DNA from 4 places in the Priestia sp. FSL P4-0332 genome. Region 1 is predicted to be linked to each of the others. Evidence: a T-box and tRNA genes for the amino acid it is inferred to sense, from the RefSeq annotation. Region 1 holds a T-box; the other regions hold tRNA genes.
What was found. The T-box of region 1 lies ahead of thrS (threonine--tRNA ligase). A T-box ahead of a tRNA ligase gene usually reads a tRNA of that ligase, here a tRNA-Thr.

Region 1 (3,631 bases):
ATTGATTTACAGTATGAACGCTGTCCTAGAAAAGTACAAGAAGATGAGCGAAAAGAACAAGAATCTTTTATTCAGTGTATGTACGTGCCTAAAGAAATTTTACAGGCAACAATGTCTGATATTGAAATTGAGCAGGGAAGATTTGAAGCCATTAAACTAGTAAGAGATTTTGTGCGAGAATATGAGCCAAATAAGAAAATGAAAGCTTTATATTTACACGGTTCGTTTGGTGTGGGGAAAACGTATTTTCTTGGAGCAATTGCCAATGCGTTAGCCGAAAAGAAAGTGAAATCTACCATTCTGTATGTCCCGGAGTTTTTGCGTGAGTTAAAAGGTTCGTTTCAAGATCAAAGTTTCAATGAGAAAATAGAGTATGTCAAAAAAGTACCGGTTCTTATGCTTGATGATCTCGGAGCAGAATCCGTAACGAGCTGGATGCGAGACGATGTGCTCGGAACCATTTTACAATTCCGTATGCTCGAAAATTTGCCGACATTTTTCAGCTCGAATTTAAATTTTAAAGAGCTTCAACATCATTTGACTTATACCCAAAGAGGCGAGCAGGAAGAGCTCAAAGCCGCTCGTGTCATGGAACGAATTAAGTCTCTAGCCATTCCTGTTGAAATGAATGGAGAGAATAAACGAAATAGATGAGCAGGTCGTTTTACATTTCTTGTAACGACTTGCTCATTTTTTTGCATGTTGCCCCATATACATTAATAAAGCGTGTCCAAAGGGGGGCTATGAGGAATGAAAATATTCTTTAAATATGTAGAAGACGCAGTCGTTGTATATGAGTCTTTATGCGCGAAGCGAAGCGCTTTATCGTATGGTTCACAGTGCTTGAAGCTGGTGAATAATCAGCTTTTAGTCATTGATGAGACATACAATAGAGAGGCCGTTTTACAAGACATGGTGATACCGGTATTAACCCACGTAATTTTAAAAAAGAAAGAAAAAAAGATGATGGTAAACATATTAAAAGAACAATTTTTCTATTCAGAAGAGGAAGAGCAAGATTTGCTGCTTCAAATTATGGGGGGGATTATGGAAGGAGAGAGAGGCGAAATTCCGCAAAAAACATTTTCTCTTCCAAGAGAATTACTTATCCGCCAGGCTCTTCAAGACTTCTTCATTCATAATGTAACATTCACCTTTGAGTCTTTTCTCCAATTCCGCTTAAAAGAATATCAAGAGCGGCTGCGCTATTATGCCGAGCTGGCGATTGATGAATATAAGCTTGAACAAGACTATCAAATTCTTATTCATCAGCTGCGTCAAGCAGCTAATGAAAGACAGTTATCTACAGGCGATGTGTATGTAATGCACTTGAATAAAAACAAGTTTGTGTTGTACGACCACAATAGTAGATATGTTCCTGAACGTGAATGTGCAGCTCTAGCAGAGGCCTTTTTATCTGAACAAGAATCATTATACATAGACTCAACTATTATCGCGCCTTTGCTAAGTTTATCTCCAGCTGCTATTCATCTGTATAGCGACCAGCATGATCATGATTTTGTTTATACCATTCAAAATATCTTCCAAGAAAAAGTTATGTTATACGAAAAAAATGAATTTCCGTTTGATCAAAAGCAAAATATAACGTGAAAGGTTGATTTCTATTTTGAAAATGAATATAATAAATGCATATTGAAAAACAGCTATATGTTACAAGTTATGATGAGGACATGAGTGTATATTTACGGTTTGTAGAGAGGGAGATCCAGGCTGAAAATCTCCTAACACGGAATATATTCTTACCACCTCTAAACTTCAGTAGTAAACGAGCAGAGCCTCTAGTAATTACTGACGGAATTTCCGTTATAAAACCTCGAGCCGCTTCGGGTTCTTTGGGTTATCCAAGATACGAAGAGGAAACAAGGGTGGTACCGCGTGTATACACAACTCGTCCCTTTTGATAAGGGACGAGTTTTTTGTTTTTACAAAAAGTTTATTCAGTTATGTTAAAGGAGTGGAAAGTTGTGTCAGAAGTAATCAAAATGACATTTCCTGATGGAGCTGTTAAAGAGTATTCAAAAGGATCATCAACAGAAGATATTGCGGCTTCTATTAGCCCGGGATTAAAGAAGAAAGCATTAGCAGGCAAAGTAAACGGCGAGCTGCTGGATTTACGTACGCCAATTGAACAAGATGGCAGTCTTGAAATCATTACGCAAGATGCTCCTGAAGCGCTTGAAATTATGCGTCACAGTACAGCGCATTTAATGGCTCAAGCAATCAAACGTTTGTACAAAGATACAAAAGTACAGCTAGGTGTAGGGCCGGTTATCGAAAACGGTTTTTACTATGACATCGATATGGAAGAATCAATTACTCCTGAAGATTTAGGTAAAATTGAAAAAGAAATGAAAAAAATCGTTAATTCAAATATTGAAATTGAACGAAAAGAAGTTTCTCGTGAAGAAGCCATTCAACTTTTTAAAGAAGTTGGCGATGAACTAAAGCTTGAATTGATCGATGCGATTCCAGCAGGTGAAAAGGTTACGATTTACCAACAAGGCGAATTCTTTGACCTTTGCCGAGGCGTGCACGTGCCGTCAACAGGCAAAATTAAAGAATTTAAACTATTAAGCGTGGCGGGTGCTTATTGGCGCGGAGACAGCGATAATCAAATGCTGCAGCGTATTTACGGTACAGCATTCTTTACAAAAGCAGATTTAGACGAGCATCTTCGTCTTCTTGAAGAAGCAAAAGAACGTGACCACCGTAAACTTGGTAAAGAGCTAAACTTATTTACAAATTCTCAAAAAGTAGGACAAGGTCTGCCTTTATGGCTTCCAAAAGGTGCGACGATCCGCCGTATTATCGAGCGTTATATCGTAGATAAAGAAGTAAGCCTTGGTTATCAGCACGTTTACACTCCAGTGCTCGGAAGTGTAGAACTTTACAAAACGTCTGGTCACTGGGAGCACTACCAAGATGACATGTTCCCTGCAATGGAAATGGATAACGAAGACCTGGTTCTTCGTCCGATGAACTGTCCTCATCACATGATGGTTTACAAACAAGGTATTCACAGCTATCGTGAGCTTCCAATCCGTATTGCTGAGCTTGGAACGATGCACCGCTACGAAATGTCAGGAGCATTATCAGGACTTCAGCGTGTTCGAGGCATGACACTAAATGATGCGCATATCTTTGTACGTCCCGACCAAATCAAAGAAGAATTTATTCGTGTAGTTCGCTTAGTTGAAGCGGTTTATAAAGATTTTGGATTTGAAAATTATTCATTCCGTCTATCTTACCGTGACCCTGCAGATACAGAAAAATACTTTGATGATGATGCAATGTGGGAAAAAGCACAAAGCATGTTAAAAGACGCGATGGATGAGCTTGACCTTGATTATTATGAAGCTGAAGGAGAAGCGGCATTCTACGGTCCAAAACTAGACGTTCAAGTTAAAACAGCTCTTGGTAAAGAAGAGACGCTATCTACGGTTCAATTGGATTTCTTACTTCCTGAACGATTTGATTTAACGTATGTAGGAGAAGACGGAAAACAACATCGACCGGTTGTTATTCACCGCGGCGTGGTGTCAACAATGGAACGTTTTGTAGCTTTCTTAATCGAAGAATACAAAGGAGCTTTCCCAACGTGGTTAGCACC
Region 2 (3,631 bases), 4.2 Mb from region 1:
TGAAATGATAGGATGGTATCTATAAACGAACAAATACTAATTATAATAGAAAGGATCAAAAAAATGAACTTTACATTATCGCCCGCTATTAAACAGCTTTGCCCTTCTTTTAAAATGGGAATCATTCAGTATAAAAATATTGAAGTTGGTGATTCTCCTCAAATGCTAAAAGGACGTCTGCGCCTCTTTCAAGAATCCATTTATTTCGACCTTGAGTCAAAAAAAGTAACAGAATTCGAAGGTGTTAGCGAGTGGAGAAAGCTTTTCAAAACATTTGGAACTGATCCAAGTAAATACCGTCCTTCTATAGAAGCTTTAATTAGAAGAATAGGAAAACAAACGTATTTGCCTTCTATCAATTCTGCTGTGGACATTAATAACTTTTTTTCATTGCAATATGAAGTCCCAATTGGAATTTATGATTCCTCTAATTTAGAAGGCCCCATCGAATTTACTATCGGTAAAAAAGAAGAGTCTTATGAAGCTCTAAATGAACGTAATATTTCTTTAGAAAATAAAATCATTTCAAAAGATGCCCTAGGAGCTTTCGGAAGCCCTTATGTCGATTCTAACCGAGCGTACGTAACTGAAAAGACAACACAAGCTGTACAGTTCATTTATTTAAAGCCTTCACTTTCAGAAGAACAGGCTTATAAACTAACTAAATCCCTAAGTGACATGTTCATTCAAATTCACGGCGGCGAAGCAACCTATCAAGTCATTAACTGATGTACGTAAATATAGCGTCTATCTTGAAAAGATAGACGCTATATTTACGTTAAAAATAAAAAACGCAACATCTCAGCTTTGAAAGCGAGACACTGCGTTGTGATAACAATATGTATGGAGCGGGTGATGAGAATCGAACTCACGACATCAGCTTGGAAGGCTGAGGTTTTACCACTAAACTACACCCGCAAATATTATCAAAATTTGTCGACCGATAAGTAAAAATAAAAACAGGAATCATCCTGTCAAATAAAGCTAAAGTACCGATGGTCGGGGTCGAACCGACACTCCCGAAGGAACACGATTTTGAGTCGTGCGCGTCTGCCAATTCCGCCACATCGGCAAAATAAAAAAGGCAAGTTAAAATTATAAATGGTGCCGAGGGCCGGACTTGAACCGGCACGGTAGTCACCTACCGCAGGATTTTAAGTCCTGTGTGTCTGCCAATTCCACCACCCCGGCAGCTTGTAAATAAATGGAGGCGGCAACCGGATTTGAACCGGTGATAAAGGTTTTGCAGACCTCTGCCTTACCACTTGGCTATGCCGCCATTTACTCAAGACTAAATAACTTTATTAAAATTGGAGCGGAAGACGAGGTTCGAACTCGCGACCCCCACCTTGGCAAGGTGGTGTTCTACCACTGAACTACTTCCGCATATATGGCTGGGCTAGCTGGATTCGAACCAACGCATGACGGAATCAAAATCCGTTGCCTTACCGCTTGGCGATAGCCCAATATTGAAATATGCATATCATTTATAAATGGGGCGACTGATGGGAATCGAACCCACGAATGCCGGAACCACAATCCGGTGCGTTAACCACTTCGCCACAATCGCCACGTATATATGCAATGTTATTTTTATAATTGGCAGGGGCAGTAGGAATCGAACCCACACTGACGGTTTTGGAGACCGTAGTTCTACCTTTAAACTATGCCCCTGTAAATGGTGGAGGGGGGCAGATTCGAACTGCCGAACCCGAAGGAGCGGATTTACAGTCCGCCGCGTTTAGCCACTTCGCTACCCCTCCACAATAACTGTGGTGCCGGCAAGAGGACTTGAACCCCCAACCTACTGATTACAAGTCAGTTGCTCTACCAGTTGAGCTACACCGGCATTTTAAAAACAAATGTTTTTAAAATGGTGGCTCGGGACGGAATCGAACCGCCGACACAAGGATTTTCAGTCCTTTGCTCTACCAACTGAGCTACCGAGCCTTATTAAATTTAAAATGGCGGTCCCGACGGGAATCGAACCCGCGATCTCCTGCGTGACAGGCAGGCATGTTAACCGCTACACCACGGGACCACTTGGTTGCGGGGACAGGATTTGAACCTGCGACCTTCGGGTTATGAGCCCGACGAGCTACCGAACTGCTCCACCCCGCGATGATAATATATGGTGGAGGATGACGGGATCGAACCGCCGACCCCCTGCTTGTAAGGCAGGTGCTCTCCCAGCTGAGCTAATCCTCCACTATTATGTAGATAAAAATAAATGGTGACCCGTACGGGATTCGAACCCGTGTTACCGCCGTGAAAGGGCGGTGTCTTAACCGCTTGACCAACGGGCCACTGTGCTAATTAAATAAAAATGGCGGAGAGCAAGGGATTTGAACCCTTGAGACAGCGTTAACCGCCTACACGATTTCCAATCGTGCTCCTTCGGCCACTCGGACAGCTCTCCAAATGGCTCCACAGGTAGGACTCGAACCTACGACCGATCGGTTAACAGCCGATAGCTCTACCACTGAGCTACTGTGGAATAATAACAGCCTGGCAACGTCCTACTCTCACAGGGACAAAGTCCCAACTACCATTGGCGCTAAAGAGCTTAACTTCCGTGTTCGGTATGGGAACGGGTGTGACCTCTTCGCTATCGCCACCAGACATATTATATTATACATGATTTCCAAAAGAAAGCAAGACTTTTTTGAAAAGTTTTGTTCTCTCAAAACTAGGTAACAGTTTGCTGAGTAAAGCTTACGCTTTTAAAGTTTGGTTAAGTCCTCGATCGATTAGTATCAGTCAGCTACACATGTCGCCACGCTTCCACCTCTGACCTATCAACCTGATCATCTTTCAGGGATCTTACTAGCTTGCGCTATGGGAAATCTCATCTTGAGGGGGGCTTCATGCTTAGATGCTTTCAGCACTTATCCCGTCCACACATAGCTACCCAGCGATGCCTTTGGCAAGACAACTGGTACACCAGCGGTGTGTCCATCCCGGTCCTCTCGTACTAAGGACAGCTCCTCTCAAATTTCCTACGCCCACGACGGATAGGGACCGAACTGTCTCACGACGTTCTGAACCCAGCTCGCGTACCGCTTTAATGGGCGAACAGCCCAACCCTTGGGACCGACTACAGCCCCAGGATGCGATGAGCCGACATCGAGGTGCCAAACCTCCCCGTCGATGTGGACTCTTGGGGGAGATAAGCCTGTTATCCCCGGGGTAGCTTTTATCCGTTGAGCGATGGCCCTTCCATGCGGAACCACCGGATCACTAAGCCCGACTTTCGTCCCTGCTCGACTTGTAGGTCTCGCAGTCAAGCTCCCTTGTGCCTTTACACTCTACGAATGATTTCCAACCATTCTGAGGGAACCTTTGGGCGCCTCCGTTACATTTTAGGAGGCGACCGCCCCAGTCAAACTGCCCACCTGACACTGTCTCCCGGCCCGATCAGGGCCGCGGGTTAGAATTTCAATACAGCCAGGGTAGTATCCCACCGACGCCTCCACCGAAGCTAGCGCTCCGGCTTCTCAGGCTCCTACCTATCCTGTACAAGCTGTACCAAAATTCAATATCAGGCTACAGTAAAGCTCCACGGGGTCTTTCCGTCCTGTCGCGGGTAACCTGCATCTTCACAGGTACTATAATTTCACCGAGTCTCTCG
Region 3 (3,631 bases), 150 kb from region 1:
CGCACATAATATACGCTTCTTACCACTCATTCCCTTTTACAGTAAAAACATAAACCTTTTCTACAAATATAATAGAATAAATGTTCTTTTAAATTACTCTTTATCCCATACTCTTCATACTTTATTACTTTATGAATAATTCCATATGATATAGGGAAAATCCTGCTTAAAACTTACTTTTTATTCTGAAAATTCATGGTAATTATTCCTAACTATTATTTCTGTTTACTTAATCTTTAAAAAAGCGCAAATAAAAAAGGTTTGCATGTATGCAAACCTTTTTGAGATGACCCGTACGGGATTCGAACCCGTGTTACCGCCGTGAAAGGGCGGTGTCTTAACCGCTTGACCAACGGGCCATATTTAAATTTAAAACGACTGGCGGAGAAGGAGGGATTTGAACCCTCGCGCCGCTTACACGACCTACACCCTTAGCAGGGGCGCCTCTTCAGCCACTTGAGTACTTCTCCATATGGCTCCACAGGTAGGACTCGAACCTACGACCGATCGGTTAACAGCCGATAGCTCTACCACTGAGCTACTGTGGAATATGGTGGGCCTAAGTGGACTCGAACCACCGACCTCACGCTTATCAGGCGTGCGCTCTAACCAGCTGAGCTATAGGCCCTTCATTTGGAGCGGGTGATGAGAATCGAACTCACGACATCAGCTTGGAAGGCTGAGGTTTTACCACTAAACTACACCCGCGTTACTTAAGATGGGGCGACTGATGGGAATCGAACCCACGAATGCCGGAACCACAATCCGGTGCGTTAACCACTTCGCCACAATCGCCGTCTTAAAATGGTGGCTCGGGACGGAATCGAACCGCCGACACAAGGATTTTCAGTCCTTTGCTCTACCAACTGAGCTACCGAGCCAAACAAAATGGCGGTCCCGACGGGAATCGAACCCGCGATCTCCTGCGTGACAGGCAGGCATGTTAACCGCTACACCACGGGACCACTTTGGTTGCGGGGACAGGATTTGAACCTGCGACCTTCGGGTTATGAGCCCGACGAGCTACCGAACTGCTCCACCCCGCGATGATATGAATATGATATAAATAAATGGCGGAGGAAGAGGGATTCGAACCCCCGCGGGCTTTAACACCCCTGTCGGTTTTCAAGACCGATCCCTTCAGCCGGACTTGGGTATTCCTCCGTATATTTATAACAAATGTAACTTATATGGTAGCGGCGGAGGGAGTCGAACCCACGACCTCACGGGTATGAACCGTACGCTCTAGCCAGCTGAGCTACACCGCCATATTATTCGTTACAATTATTCAGTTTAATTGGTGGAGCCTAGCGGGATCGAACCGCTGACCTCCTGCGTGCAAGGCAGGCGCTCTCCCAGCTGAGCTAAGGCCCCTTAAATGGTCGGGAAGACAGGATTCGAACCTGCGACCCCTTGGTCCCAAACCAAGTGCTCTACCAAGCTGAGCTACTTCCCGTTTATGGCGCGCCCGAGAGGAGTCGAACCCCTAACCTTTTGATCCGTAGTCAAACGCTCTATCCAATTGAGCTACGGGCGCTTATTAAAATGGTGCCGAGGGCCGGACTTGAACCGGCACGGTAGTCACCTACCGCAGGATTTTAAGTCCTGTGTGTCTGCCAATTCCACCACCCCGGCAGGACTTATATATGTGGAGCGGAAGACGAGGTTCGAACTCGCGACCCCCACCTTGGCAAGGTGGTGTTCTACCACTGAACTACTTCCGCGCATATATGAAATTAATGAAAGATGCGGGTGAAGGGACTTGAACCCCCACGTCGTAAGACACTAGATCCTAAGTCTAGCGCGTCTGCCAATTCCGCCACACCCGCGTGTGAATATAAATGGTGAGCCATGAAGGACTCGAACCTTCGACCCTCTGATTAAAAGTCAGATGCTCTACCAACTGAGCTAATGGCTCGAAAAAAATGGTGCCGGCAAGAGGACTTGAACCCCCAACCTACTGATTACAAGTCAGTTGCTCTACCAATTGAGCTACACCGGCGTGCAATCTCTGACTTAAATAGTCGATGGTGGAGGATGACGGGATCGAACCGCCGACCCCCTGCTTGTAAGGCAGGTGCTCTCCCAGCTGAGCTAATCCTCCGATATATAAGCCTGGCAACGTCCTACTCTCACAGGGACAAAGTCCCAACTACCATTGGCGCTAAAGAGCTTAACTTCCGTGTTCGGTATGGGAACGGGTGTGACCTCTTCGCTATCGCCACCAGACATATTATATTATACACTATTTTATAAAGAAAGCAATACTTTTTTTCGAAAGATTTATTCTTTCAAAACTAGATAACAGCTTGCTGAGTAAAGCTTACGCTTTTAAAGTTTGGTTAAGTCCTCGATCGATTAGTATCAGTCAGCTACACATGTCGCCACGCTTCCACCTCTGACCTATCAACCTGATCATCTTTCAGGGATCTTACTAGCTTGCGCTATGGGAAATCTCATCTTGAGGGGGGCTTCATGCTTAGATGCTTTCAGCACTTATCCCGTCCACACATAGCTACCCAGCGATGCCTTTGGCAAGACAACTGGTACACCAGCGGTGTGTCCATCCCGGTCCTCTCGTACTAAGGACAGCTCCTCTCAAATTTCCTACGCCCACGACGGATAGGGACCGAACTGTCTCACGACGTTCTGAACCCAGCTCGCGTACCGCTTTAATGGGCGAACAGCCCAACCCTTGGGACCGACTACAGCCCCAGGATGCGATGAGCCGACATCGAGGTGCCAAACCTCCCCGTCGATGTGGACTCTTGGGGGAGATAAGCCTGTTATCCCCGGGGTAGCTTTTATCCGTTGAGCGATGGCCCTTCCATGCGGAACCACCGGATCACTAAGCCCGACTTTCGTCCCTGCTCGACTTGTAGGTCTCGCAGTCAAGCTCCCTTGTGCCTTTACACTCTACGAATGATTTCCAACCATTCTGAGGGAACCTTTGGGCGCCTCCGTTACATTTTAGGAGGCGACCGCCCCAGTCAAACTGCCCACCTGACACTGTCTCCCGGCCCGATCAGGGCCGCGGGTTAGAATTTCAATACAGCCAGGGTAGTATCCCACCGACGCCTCCACCGAAGCTAGCGCTCCGGCTTCTCAGGCTCCTACCTATCCTGTACAAGCTGTACCAAAATTCAATATCAGGCTACAGTAAAGCTCCACGGGGTCTTTCCGTCCTGTCGCGGGTAACCTGCATCTTCACAGGTACTATAATTTCACCGAGTCTCTCGTTGAGACAGTGCCCAGATCGTTACGCCTTTCGTGCGGGTCGGAACTTACCCGACAAGGAATTTCGCTACCTTAGGACCGTTATAGTTACGGCCGCCGTTTACTGGGGCTTCGATTCAGAGCTTCTCCCAAAGGATAACCCCTCCTCTTAACCTTCCAGCACCGGGCAGGCGTCAGCCCCTATACTTCGCCTTGCGGCTTCGCAGAGACCTGTGTTTTTGCTAAACAGTCGCCTGGGCCTATTCACTGCGGCTCTCTCGGGCTATACACCCTACCAGAGCACCCCTTCTCCCGAAGTTACGGGGTCATTTTGCCGAGTTCCTTAACGAGAGTTCTCTCGATCACCTTAGGATTCTCTCCTCGCCTACCTGTGTCGGTTTGCGGTACGGGCACC
Region 4 (3,631 bases), 4.5 Mb from region 1:
GGGTAAGCGCGCTGCTGGATATGCGCGTTCAAGCAGTTAGGCTGATGAGTAGGCAAATCCGCTCATCATAAAGGCTGAGCTGTGATGACGAGGGAATTATAGTACCGAAGTTCCTGATTCCACACTGCCAAGAAAAGCCTCTAGCGAGGCGGGAGGTGCCCGTACCGCAAACCGACACAGGTAGGCGAGGAGAGAATCCTAAGGTGATCGAGAGAACTCTCGTTAAGGAACTCGGCAAAATGACCCCGTAACTTCGGGAGAAGGGGTGCTCTGGTAGGGTGTATAGCCCGAGAGAGCCGCAGTGAATAGGCCCAGGCGACTGTTTAGCAAAAACACAGGTCTCTGCGAAGCCGCAAGGCGAAGTATAGGGGCTGACGCCTGCCCGGTGCTGGAAGGTTAAGAGGAGGGGTTATCCTTTGGGAGAAGCTCTGAATCGAAGCCCCAGTAAACGGCGGCCGTAACTATAACGGTCCTAAGGTAGCGAAATTCCTTGTCGGGTAAGTTCCGACCCGCACGAAAGGCGTAACGATCTGGGCACTGTCTCAACGAGAGACTCGGTGAAATTATAGTACCTGTGAAGATGCAGGTTACCCGCGACAGGACGGAAAGACCCCGTGGAGCTTTACTGTAGCCTGATATTGAATTTTGGTACAGCTTGTACAGGATAGGTAGGAGCCTGAGAAGCCGGAGCGCTAGCTTCGGTGGAGGCGTCGGTGGGATACTACCCTGGCTGTATTGAAATTCTAACCCGCGGCCCTGATCGGGCCGGGAGACAGTGTCAGGTGGGCAGTTTGACTGGGGCGGTCGCCTCCTAAAATGTAACGGAGGCGCCCAAAGGTTCCCTCAGAATGGTTGGAAATCATTCGTAGAGTGTAAAGGCACAAGGGAGCTTGACTGCGAGACCTACAAGTCGAGCAGGGACGAAAGTCGGGCTTAGTGATCCGGTGGTTCCGCATGGAAGGGCCATCGCTCAACGGATAAAAGCTACCCCGGGGATAACAGGCTTATCTCCCCCAAGAGTCCACATCGACGGGGAGGTTTGGCACCTCGATGTCGGCTCATCGCATCCTGGGGCTGTAGTCGGTCCCAAGGGTTGGGCTGTTCGCCCATTAAAGCGGTACGCGAGCTGGGTTCAGAACGTCGTGAGACAGTTCGGTCCCTATCCGTCGTGGGCGTAGGAAATTTGAGAGGAGCTGTCCTTAGTACGAGAGGACCGGGATGGACACACCGCTGGTGTACCAGTTGTCTTGCCAAAGGCATCGCTGGGTAGCTATGTGTGGACGGGATAAGTGCTGAAAGCATCTAAGCATGAAGCCCCCCTCAAGATGAGATTTCCCATAGCGCAAGCTAGTAAGATCCCTGAAAGATGATCAGGTTGATAGGTCAGAGGTGGAAGCGTGGCGACATGTGTAGCTGACTGATACTAATCGATCGAGGACTTAACCAAAACTTTAAAAGCGTAAGCTTTACTCAGCAAACTGTTACCTAGTTTTGAGAGAACAAAACTTTTTAAAAAAGTCTTGCTTTCTTTTGGAAATCATGTATAATATAATATGTCTGGTGGCGATAGCGAAGAGGTCACACCCGTTCCCATACCGAACACGGAAGTTAAGCTCTTTAGCGCCAATGGTAGTTGGGACTTTGTCCCTGTGAGAGTAGGACGTTGCCAGGCTTTTATTATTCCACAGTAGCTCAGTGGTAGAGCTATCGGCTGTTAACCGATCGGTCGTAGGTTCGAGTCCTACCTGTGGAGCCAACTGGCCCGTTGGTCAAGCGGTTAAGACACCGCCCTTTCACGGCGGTAACACGGGTTCGAATCCCGTACGGGTCACCATTTATTTTTATCTACATAATAGTGGAGGATTAGCTCAGCTGGGAGAGCACCTGCCTTACAAGCAGGGGGTCGGCGGTTCGATCCCGTCATCCTCCACCACCGTGCCGGTGTAGCTCAACTGGTAGAGCAACTGACTTGTAATCAGTAGGTTGGGGGTTCAAGTCCTCTTGCCGGCACCATTTATATTGGAGGGGTAGCGAAGTGGCTAAACGCGGCGGACTGTAAATCCGCTCCTTCGGGTTCGGCAGTTCGAATCTGCCCCCCTCCACCATTTTTATTGGGCTATCGCCAAGCGGTAAGGCAACGGATTTTGATTCCGTCATGCGTTGGTTCGAATCCAGCTAGCCCAGCCATAGAGAGCCATTAGCTCAGTTGGTAGAGCATCTGACTTTTAATCAGAGGGTCGAAGGTTCGAGTCCTTCATGGCTCATTTTAATAAGCGGAAGTAGTTCAGTGGTAGAACACCACCTTGCCAAGGTGGGGGTCGCGAGTTCGAACCTCGTCTTCCGCTCCATTTCTATATAAAAAAGATATTGGGGCCTTAGCTCAGCTGGGAGAGCGCCTGCCTTGCACGCAGGAGGTCAGCGGTTCGATCCCGCTAGGCTCCACCATACATATAAACATACAACCTTTAAGCAAATTGCTTAAAGGTTTTTTTATGTAGTTTCTACAAATTAGAATTGTATATATATTCAAAAAAGTGTCGAGTTGAGCCATCGCTCATTTAGCCGTTACAATAGGAGAGTAGCAACATTTGTGATGGGGGGACATATTATGAATAAGCTTTCAATTATTGGAGTACCAATGGATTTAGGTCAAACTCGCCGAGGGGTCGATATGGGGCCAAGTGCGATACGATATGCAGGTGTTATTGAACGCATCGAGAATATTGGATATAGTGTAGAAGATAAAGGGAATATTGAAATTGCCTTAGCTGAACGAGTACATAGTGATGAAAATACAAACTTAAAGAATTTAAAAGCTGTAGCAGATGCTAGCGAGAGGCTTGCTCAGACCGTAAGTGATGTTATTACAAATAAAAGGTTTCCTTTAGTACTGGGGGGAGATCACAGCATCGCTATCGGAACACTAGCAGGAGTAAGTCGTCATTATAAAAACTTGGGCGTGATTTGGTATGATGCACACGGAGATTTGAATACAGCAGATACGTCTCCTTCAGGAAATATTCACGGTATGCCATTGGCGGCAAGTATAGGTATAGGAGACGACGCATTGACTCGAATTGGTGGTTATACACCTAAAGTCAAGCCGGAAAATATTGTGATTATCGGAGCACGTTCTTTAGATGAAGGAGAAAAAGAGTTAATAAAGGAAAAAGGGATTAAAGTGTATACGATGCATGAGATAGATCGAATGGGTATGACAAAAGTAATGGAAGAAACAATTTTATATTTGCGTGATAAAACAGATGGCGTTCATCTATCACTCGATTTAGATGGATTGGATCCACATGATGCACCTGGAGTAGGAACGCCAGTTATCGGTGGAATAAGCTACAGAGAAAGTCATTTAGCTATGGAGATGTTAGCAGAATCTCAGCTAATCACTTCTGCTGAGTTTGTGGAAGTAAATCCTATTTTAGATGAACGGAATAAAACAGCTACCGTAGCTGTTGCATTAATGGGCTCACTTTTAGGAGAGAAATTAGTATAAAACATTAGTACCTACCAAAAGGTACATGAAATATATATGAAGATAAAAAAAAGAAGCTCTTAGTTCGGATTCGAGAGCTTCTTTATATAGAGAAAAACTTTTCATATTCATTTAATAAACCAT

Region 2: it has a tRNA-Thr gene. The T-box ahead of thrS (threonine--tRNA ligase) is inferred to sense a tRNA for this amino acid. The anticodon was not compared.
Region 3: it has a tRNA-Thr gene. The T-box ahead of thrS (threonine--tRNA ligase) is inferred to sense a tRNA for this amino acid. The anticodon was not compared.
Region 4: it has a tRNA-Thr gene. The T-box ahead of thrS (threonine--tRNA ligase) is inferred to sense a tRNA for this amino acid. The anticodon was not compared.

What each region holds. Positions count from the first base shown of each region.
Region 1 covers NZ_JBBOUA010000001.1:4,615,154-4,618,784, reverse strand. Annotated here, with positions in the region: gene dnaI (primosomal protein DnaI) at 1-654, shown strand, start outside; gene ytxC (sporulation protein YtxC) at 751-1,611, shown strand; T-box leader at 1,672-1,920, shown strand; gene thrS (threonine--tRNA ligase) at 1,965-3,631, shown strand, end outside.
Region 2 covers NZ_JBBOUA010000001.1:410,803-414,433, reverse strand. Annotated here, with positions in the region: gene MKY06_RS02255 (B3/B4 domain-containing protein) at 64-729, shown strand; tRNA gene MKY06_RS02250 (tRNA-Gly) at 845-918, opposite strand; tRNA gene MKY06_RS02245 (tRNA-Leu) at 991-1,072, opposite strand; tRNA gene MKY06_RS02240 (tRNA-Leu) at 1,103-1,191, opposite strand; tRNA gene MKY06_RS02235 (tRNA-Cys) at 1,206-1,279, opposite strand; tRNA gene MKY06_RS02230 (tRNA-Gly) at 1,312-1,386, opposite strand; tRNA gene MKY06_RS02225 (tRNA-Gln) at 1,392-1,466, opposite strand; tRNA gene MKY06_RS02220 (tRNA-His) at 1,495-1,570, opposite strand; tRNA gene MKY06_RS02215 (tRNA-Trp) at 1,601-1,674, opposite strand; tRNA gene MKY06_RS02210 (tRNA-Tyr) at 1,680-1,763, opposite strand; tRNA gene MKY06_RS02205 (tRNA-Thr) at 1,774-1,849, opposite strand; tRNA gene MKY06_RS02200 (tRNA-Phe) at 1,875-1,950, opposite strand; tRNA gene MKY06_RS02195 (tRNA-Asp) at 1,966-2,041, opposite strand; tRNA gene MKY06_RS02190 (tRNA-Met) at 2,045-2,121, opposite strand; tRNA gene MKY06_RS02185 (tRNA-Val) at 2,133-2,208, opposite strand; tRNA gene MKY06_RS02180 (tRNA-Glu) at 2,232-2,306, opposite strand; tRNA gene MKY06_RS02175 (tRNA-Ser) at 2,328-2,419, opposite strand; tRNA gene MKY06_RS02170 (tRNA-Asn) at 2,423-2,497, opposite strand; rRNA gene rrf (5S ribosomal RNA) at 2,507-2,622, opposite strand; rRNA gene MKY06_RS02160 (23S ribosomal RNA) at 2,731-3,631, opposite strand, start outside.
Region 3 covers NZ_JBBOUA010000001.1:4,767,691-4,771,321, forward strand. Annotated here, with positions in the region: tRNA gene MKY06_RS24940 (tRNA-Glu) at 288-359, opposite strand; tRNA gene MKY06_RS24945 (tRNA-Ser) at 380-470, opposite strand; tRNA gene MKY06_RS24950 (tRNA-Asn) at 474-548, opposite strand; tRNA gene MKY06_RS24955 (tRNA-Ile) at 552-628, opposite strand; tRNA gene MKY06_RS24960 (tRNA-Gly) at 635-708, opposite strand; tRNA gene MKY06_RS24965 (tRNA-His) at 720-795, opposite strand; tRNA gene MKY06_RS24970 (tRNA-Phe) at 806-881, opposite strand; tRNA gene MKY06_RS24975 (tRNA-Asp) at 890-965, opposite strand; tRNA gene MKY06_RS24980 (tRNA-Met) at 970-1,046, opposite strand; tRNA gene MKY06_RS24985 (tRNA-Ser) at 1,072-1,164, opposite strand; tRNA gene MKY06_RS24990 (tRNA-Met) at 1,192-1,268, opposite strand; tRNA gene MKY06_RS24995 (tRNA-Ala) at 1,299-1,374, opposite strand; tRNA gene MKY06_RS25000 (tRNA-Pro) at 1,380-1,456, opposite strand; tRNA gene MKY06_RS25005 (tRNA-Arg) at 1,461-1,537, opposite strand; tRNA gene MKY06_RS25010 (tRNA-Leu) at 1,547-1,635, opposite strand; tRNA gene MKY06_RS25015 (tRNA-Gly) at 1,650-1,724, opposite strand; tRNA gene MKY06_RS25020 (tRNA-Leu) at 1,748-1,829, opposite strand; tRNA gene MKY06_RS25025 (tRNA-Lys) at 1,843-1,918, opposite strand; tRNA gene MKY06_RS25030 (tRNA-Thr) at 1,927-2,002, opposite strand; tRNA gene MKY06_RS25035 (tRNA-Val) at 2,029-2,104, opposite strand; rRNA gene rrf (5S ribosomal RNA) at 2,114-2,229, opposite strand; rRNA gene MKY06_RS25045 (23S ribosomal RNA) at 2,339-3,631, opposite strand, start outside.
Region 4 covers NZ_JBBOUA010000001.1:157,253-160,883, forward strand. Annotated here, with positions in the region: rRNA gene MKY06_RS00895 (23S ribosomal RNA) at 1-1,447, shown strand, start outside; rRNA gene rrf (5S ribosomal RNA) at 1,557-1,672, shown strand; tRNA gene MKY06_RS00905 (tRNA-Asn) at 1,682-1,756, shown strand; tRNA gene MKY06_RS00910 (tRNA-Glu) at 1,760-1,834, shown strand; tRNA gene MKY06_RS00915 (tRNA-Val) at 1,858-1,933, shown strand; tRNA gene MKY06_RS00920 (tRNA-Thr) at 1,938-2,013, shown strand; tRNA gene MKY06_RS00925 (tRNA-Tyr) at 2,022-2,105, shown strand; tRNA gene MKY06_RS00930 (tRNA-Gln) at 2,113-2,187, shown strand; tRNA gene MKY06_RS00935 (tRNA-Lys) at 2,192-2,264, shown strand; tRNA gene MKY06_RS00940 (tRNA-Gly) at 2,274-2,348, shown strand; tRNA gene MKY06_RS00945 (tRNA-Ala) at 2,370-2,445, shown strand; gene rocF (arginase) at 2,609-3,508, shown strand; gene MKY06_RS00955 (aspartyl-phosphate phosphatase Spo0E family protein) at 3,591-3,631, opposite strand, start outside.